DNA from 2 places in the Pseudomonas sp. O230 genome. Region 2 is predicted to be linked to the other one. Evidence: predicted binding sites of a transcription regulator. Region 2 holds the regulator's gene; the other holds the start of a gene.
What was found. Region 2 encodes FliA, which starts transcription of late flagellar genes. Its sites were predicted from a motif close to CTAAAGTTTNNNNNNNNNNNGCCGNTAA; they were not measured.
Positions count from the first base shown of each region.

Region 1 (4,249 bases), on a different contig from region 2:
CTTGCTCACCGGCACGCGCCGCTTCAATGGCCGCGTTAAGGGCCAGCAGGTTGGTTTGCCCGGCGATGGCGCCGATCACCCCGAGGATCTCGGTGATGCGCTGGGCGTCCTGTTGCATGCTTTCGACTTTATGGGTAGCGCTGGCCACTTCGTCGATCAACGCAATCACACTGCTGGACGCTTCACCCACCACGACCCGCGAACGGTCGGCGTTTTCGTTGGCGCGTTTTGTGAAAGCGGCGGTTTCGGCGGCGTTCTGCGCCACGCTTTCGGCGGTCGAACTCATTTCGGTAATAGCGGTGACCGTCTGATCGGTTTCCGAGGCGTGGCGCACCAGAATCTGACTGGTGTGGGCAGAGGTGCGCTGCAGGTTATCCAGGCCGGACGCCATGGCGCCGGTGGCCTGGGTGACTTCGCCGATCATGTTTTGCAGGTAAACGATGAAGGCGTTGACCGAGTGGCCGATAGCGCCCAGTTCGTCTTCGGCGCGAATGGTGATGCGCTTGGTCAGGTCGGCGTCACCGGCGGACAGTGCGTCGATATTGGCCTTCAGGGCTTTCATGCGCTGGATCAGTTGGCGGATCGCATAGATTTGCAGCAGCACCAGCAGGATCACCATCGGGATTTGCAGCAGGCTCAGGTTGCTGAGCACGTCGTCGCGCTGCGCGGTGATCAGCCTGGTCGGCAGGGCGGTGGCGAGGAACCACGGTGTGCCTTCGATGGGGCGCATGAAGAAGGTGTTGGCTTCGCCGTTGTTGTCGAACTCGACGCGCTGCGCCTGATCACGGTTTTGCAGGCCGGCCTTCACTTGGCTGGCGAACGGTGAGTTGCCGGCCAGTTCGCTGATGTTCTTCAGCACGATCGGTCCGCTGATGCGCGAGCTGTTGCTGATGATCTTGCCGTCGGCTTCGACGATCAGCATTTCGGCGCCGAGGTCTTTTTCCTTGCGCGCCACCAGGTCGTTGAAGAAACCCAGGGTCACGTCGATGGTCGAGACACCGTACGCCGCGCCGTTTTTCTGGATGGCCATGGCGCAGTTGGTGCGCGGCTCGGCGCTGGCGTCATCTTTATAGGCTGCGGCCCAGGCGCATTGCCCGCGTGGGGTTTGCATGCCGCCCTTGTACCAGGTCTGGTCGTAATAATTGGGCGCGGCGTCGCTGTTCCAGAAGGTATTGACCGCCAGTTTGCCCGAGGCATCGCGATGCCAGAACGTACTGAATTTGTTGCGCCCGGCCTCACGCTGGCCGGGCAGGGGCCAGATGCCGCCACCGAAGACTTTCAGTTCGCCGTACTGATCGACCAGGCCCGGCAGGACTGTGTCGATGGCGGCGCTGTCGAGCAGAGGGATGGTCTGGGTGATGCTGCGCTGTTGCGCCTGAACCTTGTTCAGTTCGCCCTGGATTTGTTCGGCGACTTCGGCGATGCGATTGAGTGCGACTTGTTCTTCGGTGTGGCGCAGCTTTGGCGCGACCAGTTGACTGATGCCAACCACGGTGAGAATGGACAGCAGAAGAATGAACAGGACCAGAAACAACGTGTAGCGAGCCTGAATAGTGCGGAATGCGGGCATGGAGCCGGGTCCTTTTTGGCAGCGATCTTATTGTGGGTATCGGTATGAAATTCGGCGCTTCAAAGGGCTATCGGCTGGCTCGGGTCGAGCTTTAGGTACGTTCGTACAAGAACGGCGGGAGGTGACGGACGGCTCGATTGCGCTGGCCCGTCCAGGCAATTGAACGGGCCAGACGCTGGTTAACGGTCGAGCAACTTCAGGATTTCTTCCGGGTAGCGCAAGCCGGCAGGGGCATTCGCCGGGAAGATCGCTTCCAGCGCCTGCAACGCTTCGCGGCTAAGTTTTACCTCCAGCGCTGCCACGTTTTCTTCCAGGTATTTACGCTGTTTGGTCCCGGGGATCGGGATCACGTAATCACCCTGGGCCAGCACCCATGCCAACGCGAGTTGACCCGCGGTCACGCCTTTCTCTGCCGCCAGATCCTGTACTTGCTGCACCAGCAACAGATTTTTCGCGAAGTTGTCACCCTGAAAACGCGGGCTGAACCGACGGTAGTCGTCCGCCGCAAAATCGTCCGGGCTTTGCAGTGCACCGGTCAGAAAACCCCGCCCCAATGGGCTGTAAGGGACAAAGGCAATGCCCAGCCGCTGGCACGCGGCCAGGCAGCCATTGTCTTCCTGATCCCGGCTCCATAACGAGTATTCACTTTGTAGCGCGCTGATCGGATGAACCTGATGCGCCCGCTCCAGCGTTGCCGCCGAGGCTTCGCTCAAGCCCAGGTAACGCACCTTGCCGGCCTTGACCAGTTCGGCCATGGCGCCGACGGTTTCCTCGATGGCCACTTGTGGGTCGACACGGTGCTGGTAGTACAAGTCCAGGGTTTCGACGCCGAGTCGTTTGAGGGTGCCGTCGATAGAGGCGCGGATGTATTCCGGACGTCCGTCGACCCCACGCGCGGTCGGGTTCGCCGGATCGCGGACGATGCCGAACTTGCTCGCCAGGAACACTTGATCGCGCTTGCCGGCGATGGCTTTGCCGATCAGTTCTTCGTTGGTGCGCGGGCCGTACATGTCGGCAGTGTCGAGCAGGTTGATGCCCAGCTCCAGCGCACGATGCAGGGCGGCCGTGGCTTCGCGGGTGTCGGTGTCGGTGGTGTAGAAATCGGACATGCCCATACAGCCCAGACCGATCGCGCTGACCTGCGGACCGTTCTTACCCAATTGACGTGTTTGCATGAAATCAGCTCCCTGTGAATGTGAATCCCATTGTTAACCTCGACAGAATCCAGATAAACCGGATAAAACTGCTATCACTATTAGTAATTTCTAAATAATCAGTCGGTACGAGAGCCCAATGGATCGATTCAACGCCATGCGCGTATTCACCCGGATCGTCGAGCTGGGGGGCTTTGCCAAAGCGGCAGACAGCCTGCAATTGCCCCGTGCCTCGGTGACTATTCTGATCAAACAGCTGGAGGCGCATCTGGGCGTGCAGTTGCTGCAACGCACCACCCGGCAAATCAGCCTGACACTCGACGGCGCGGCCTACTACCCGCGTTGCGTGCGTTTGCTGGCGGATCTTGAGGAAACCGAAGCGGTGTTCTCCGCGGCGCGCCACAATCCCAAGGGTTTGTTGCGCGTGGACATGCCGGCGGGGGTGGGGCGCCTGATCGTGATTCCGGCATTGCCGCAGTTCACCGCGCGCTATCCGTTGATCGAGCTGGAAATCGGTTTGAATGACCGGCCGGTGGACCTGATTCGAGAGGGTGTCGATTGCGTGTTGCGCGGCGGTGCGTCTCTCGATGATTCACTGGTGGCGCGGCCGCTGGTCATGCTGGACCAGGTCACTTGCGCCAGCCCGGATTACTTGCAGCGTCATGGCACGCCACACGGTTTGGCCGACCTGAGGGGGCATCAAATGGTGGAGTATGTCGCCAGCAACGGTAAACGCTACGGGCTGGAATTTGTCGTTGATGGCCAACTGCAACCGGTCAATCTGTCCAAGCATGTCTCGGTCAACAGTGCCGATGGTTATCTGGCGGCATGCGAGGCCGGGTATGGGCTGGTGCAGGTGCCGTACTATCACGTGGCCCGGCGGTTGAAGGAGGGAAGTCTGGTCGAGGTGCTGAGGGAAGTGCCGCCACCGGTCATGCCGCTGACGGCGCTTTATCCTCCTCACCGTCAGTTGTCACGGCGGGTACGGGTATTCGTTGACTGGATGATCGAGCTTTGCGCGCAACCGGGAAACGAGTTTTTCAGGGAACCGTCAGCGCGCTAAAAACCTCAGCGATGCTGGTAGTAACCCGGCCCTCCACGATTGTCGTAATGGTGGCCGCCGTGCCATCCGCCGTGGGGGAAAATAATGCAGCCGCTCAGGGAAAGGATGGCCAGCAGGGGAATCAGCAGTGTGATTCGACGGAACATTTCAAAATCCTCATGGTTATCGCCGCTATGAAGCCAAAAGGCTTCATCGGCTGTAACATGAGACCCCGTTTGCAGCGCCCCATCCCCGGAAAACGGTAGTGGCTTGGCATGCATTCGGATACAAACCGGATACATCTTTAAGGTTCGCGTTCGCTTACGTTTAAGCTTTTTGTTTAAGGAAAAGGGCCATGACCCAGTCGCAACGTTTGAAATACTCGATTCTGATTTCCCTGGTGGTGCTGGGAATCATGTTTGGCCTTTCGTATTTGCAGAATACCGGCGTCATCAGCGAAAAACTGTTCCAGTACATCGCCAT
Region 1 covers NZ_JBJGXN010000010.1:256,311-260,559, reverse strand. Annotated here, with positions in the region: gene ACI77H_RS22580 (methyl-accepting chemotaxis protein) at 1-1,570, opposite strand, end outside; gene ACI77H_RS22575 (aldo/keto reductase) at 1,750-2,745, opposite strand; gene ACI77H_RS22570 (LysR family transcriptional regulator) at 2,864-3,787, shown strand; gene ACI77H_RS22565 (hypothetical protein) at 3,793-3,933, opposite strand; gene ACI77H_RS22560 (hypothetical protein) at 4,122-4,249, shown strand, end outside.
Region 1: a site for FliA is predicted at 1,638-1,665, ahead of ACI77H_RS22580 (methyl-accepting chemotaxis protein). Genes of this name have one in related genera too.

Region 2 (4,249 bases):
CGTCGCCTGCAACGCATCGGTTTGTCCGGTCCGTTGTCCCGCGACCTGCTGGAGCTGATTACCGACATTGAAGAGCCTCGTCAGGCCTGGCGCATGTTGCTGGCGCACCTGGCGCGGATGATCGCCACACCGGAAGTCGAGCCACTGGAAGAGGGCGGCGTGATTGCCATGGTCGGCCCGGCCGGCATGGGCAAGACCACCACTCTGGCCAAGCTCGCGGCCCGTTACGTGCTCAAGTACGGCGCGCAGAATATCGCGCTGGTGAGCATGGACAGCTACCGTATCGGTGCTCAGGAACAACTCAAGACCCTCGGCCGGATCCTCAATGTGTCGGTGACGCACGTCGATCCGGGTCAGTCGCTGGTGCAGGCGCTGGATCCGTTGCTGCGCAAGCGCGTGGTGCTGATCGATACCGCGGGCCTCCAGGCCAGTGACCCGGCATTGCGCATGCAACTCGAAAGCCTGGCTGGCCGTGGCATCAAATCAAAAAATTATCTGGTTCTGGCAACCACCAGCCAGGAACAGGTTCTAACCGCCGCTTATCACAGTTACAAGCGCTGCGGGCTCGCTGGCTGCATCCTGACTAAACTGGATGAAACGGCAAGCCTGGGTGAGGTGTTGAGCCTGGCAATCAGTCATGAATTGCCGGTGGCTTACCTGACCGATGGACCGCGTATTCCGGATGATTTGCATCTGCCGCGTCGTCATCAGTTGGTCAGTCGCGCCGTCAGCGTGCAAATGCAGGAAGAACCCAGCGAAGAAGCCATGGCTGACATGTTCGCTGATATTTATCACAGCCCGACCAAGCAGGTTGGCTGAGGTATTAATGAACAGTTTTTGTACCTACATCGATGGTCTGCCATGCATTGTTCAGATGATGAACGCGCAGCCAGTAATGTGGCCTCCGTCTATGCAAGACAAGGTAAAGAAATAACATGGGCAGCATGCATCCCGTACAGGTGATCGCGGTGACCGGCGGCAAAGGTGGCGTCGGGAAGACTAACGTGTCAGTGAACTTGTCCCTGGCTCTAGCTGAGCTCGGCCGGCGCGTCATGCTGTTGGACGCCGATCTGGGGCTGGCGAACGTCGACGTCCTGCTGGGACTGACACCCAAACGTACCCTGGCTGACGTCATCGAAGGCCGCTGTGAACTGCGCGACGTGCTGTTGCAGGGGCCCGGCGGCATTCGCATCGTCCCTGCGGCGTCCGGCACTCAGAGCATGGTGCACCTGAGCCCGGCTCAGCACGCCGGCCTGATCCAGGCTTTCAGTGATATCGGCGACAACCTCGACGTGCTGGTGATCGACACCGCTGCGGGTATTGGTGACTCGGTAGTCAGTTTTGTTCGCGCCGCGCAAGAAGTCTTGCTGGTGGTGTGCGACGAGCCGACCTCGATCACCGACGCCTACGCCCTGATCAAACTGCTCAACCGCGACTACGGCATGAATCGCTTCCGCGTCCTGGCCAACATGGCGCAGAGCCCGCAGGAAGGGCGCAACCTGTTCGCCAAGTTGACCAAGGTCACGGACCGCTTCCTTGACGTCGCCTTACAATACGTCGGTGCGGTGCCGTACGACGAAAGCGTGCGCAAGGCTGTGCAGAAGCAGCGCGCGGTCTATGAAGCCTTCCCGCGATCCAAGTGCTCCCTGGCGTTCAAGGCCATCGCACAAAAGGTCGATACCTGGCCGCTGCCCGCCAACCCGCGTGGGCACCTGGAGTTTTTCGTCGAGCGCCTCGTGCAACAAACGGCAGGACCCGTGCTATGACAGCCAGCGGTTACAACCTCTACAAGAAGTCGGCACGTGACGCGCAGTACGAGCTGATCGAGCGTTACGCGCCACTGGTCAAACGCATTGCCTACCACTTGCTGGCACGACTGCCGGCCAGTGTCCAGGTCGAAGACCTGATTCAGGCCGGGATGATCGGCCTGCTAGAAGTATCGACCAAATATGACGCCAGCAAAGGCGCGAGTTTCGAGACGTACGCGGGCATTCGAATCCGCGGCGCCATGCTTGATGAAGTGCGCAAAGGGGACTGGGCGCCACGTTCGGTCCACCGCAATACCCGCATGGTCAGCGACGCAATTCGCTCGATTGAAGCTAAAACCGGCCGTGACGCTAAAGATCACGAAGTTGCGGCCGAACTCCAATTGAGTCTCGACGATTACTACGGGATTTTGAACGACACCCTGGGCAGTCGCTTGTTCAGTTTCGACGATCTGTTGCAGGACGGCGAACATGAAGGGCTGCATGAGGATGGCGCGAGTGCTCATCTCGAGCCGTCACGCGATCTGGAAGATGAACGCTTCCAGGCAGCGCTGGCGGACGCGATTGCCAATTTGCCGGAGCGTGAGCGACTGGTGTTGGCGCTGTACTACGACGAAGAGTTGAATCTCAAGGAAATCGGTGAGGTCCTGGGGGTCAGCGAATCTCGGGTCAGCCAGTTACACAGCCAGTGCGCGGCCCGTTTGCGGGGGCGTTTGGGGGAGTGGCGAGCGCGCTGAAGGCAGTGTGGGGACACTGCGAACGTGGCTGGTGTGGTGTTGAACTGCGCCGGTCGCGATCTGTTGTGCTCCAGACAGTCATTGAGTGCTTTGCCGGATTGATTGAAATGGCGCGTCCAGGTGCTGGGTGCGTTTAAGACTGCTTGGAGGTCGAATTGGACAAGAACATGAAAATCCTCATCGTTGATGACTTCTCAACGATGCGGCGGATCATAAAAAACCTGTTGCGTGACCTTGGGTTCACCAACACGGTCGAGGCCGACGATGGCGTTACTGCCATTCCGGTTCTCAACAGCGGAAGCATCGACTTTCTGGTAACGGACTGGAACATGCCGGGCATGACCGGTATCGATCTGCTGCGCCATGTGCGCGCCGATGAAAAGCTCAAGCACCTGCCGGTGCTGATGGTGACCGCTGAAGCCAAGCGCGAGCAGATCATCGAAGCGGCCCAGGCCGGCGTAAACGGCTATGTGGTCAAACCCTTCACGGCCCAGGCGTTGAAAGACAAAATCGAGAAGATTTTCGAACGCATCGGTTGAGAAACTGCGCCACGGGGGAGCTATGGACCACAAAGAATCTTCACAGGGCGATTTTGAATCGACCCTGAAAAAACACGCGGTCGAACTGGTCGAAAGCCTTGAAAAAGGCAGGTTCGGCGACGCTGTGCAACTGATCCATGAGCTCAACCAGACCCGTGACCGCGGCCTGTATCAGGAAGTGGGCAAGCTCACCCGCGAGCTGCACAGCGCGATCGTCAATTTCCAGATTGACCCGCACATGCCGCAAGCCGAGGAAGTGTCCCAGATCACAGATGCCACCGAGCGTCTGGGTTACGTTGTCAAGCTGACAGAGGCCGCAGCCAACCGCACCATGGATCTGGTCGAAAACTCCACGCCGCTGGTCAACAGCCTGAGCGATGAAGCCCAGGCGCTGAGCACGGACTGGGGGCGGTTCATGCGTCGCGAAGTCGGGGCTGAGGAGTTTCGTGAACTGGCACGGCGTGTCGACGGTTTCCTGACACGCAGCAGCGCGGACAACCGCGCGGTGTCGAGCAACCTCAACGACATTCTGCTCGCTCAGGATTACCAGGACCTCACCGGTCAAGTGATCAAGCGTGTGACCCAGTTGGTCACCGAAGTTGAAAGCAACCTGCTCAAGCTCGTGCTTATGGCCAGTCAGGTGGACCGCTTTGCGGGCATCGAACATGACCGTGAAGCGATGCTTGCAGAAAAAGATCCGCAAAAACATCTCTCTCAGGGTGAAGGTCCGCAGATTCATGCCGATAAAAGAGAAGACGTTGTGTCCGGTCAGGACGATGTGGACGACTTGCTATCCAGCCTAGGGTTTTAGAATTTTAGGCATTTTAGGTTTTTAGACCTGTAGGAGCACACCCTTAATGAGCTTCGGCGCCGATGAAGAGATCCTTCAGGATTTCCTGGTTGAGGCCGGCGAGATTCTAGAGCAACTGTCCGAACAGCTGGTCGAGCTTGAAAGCCGACCGGATGATGCGGATTTGCTCAATGCAATTTTTCGCGGTTTTCACACTGTAAAAGGGGGCGCCGGCTTCCTCCAGCTCAACGAGCTGGTGGAGTGCTGTCACATCGCCGAGAACGTGTTCGACATCCTGCGCAAGGGTGAACGTCGCGTCGACTCGGAATTGATGGACGTGGTTCTCGAAGCGCTGGACGCGGTGAACAGCATGTTTACCGAAGTCCGCGAGCGCAGCCCGATAACGGCTGCCACGCC
Region 2 covers NZ_JBJGXN010000002.1:570,399-574,647, reverse strand. Annotated here, with positions in the region: gene flhF (flagellar biosynthesis protein FlhF) at 1-819, shown strand, start outside; gene fleN (flagellar synthesis regulator FleN) at 936-1,766, shown strand; gene fliA (RNA polymerase sigma factor FliA) at 1,763-2,503, shown strand; gene ACI77H_RS05965 (chemotaxis response regulator CheY) at 2,671-3,042, shown strand; gene ACI77H_RS05960 (protein phosphatase CheZ) at 3,065-3,853, shown strand; gene ACI77H_RS05955 (chemotaxis protein CheA) at 3,900-4,249, shown strand, end outside.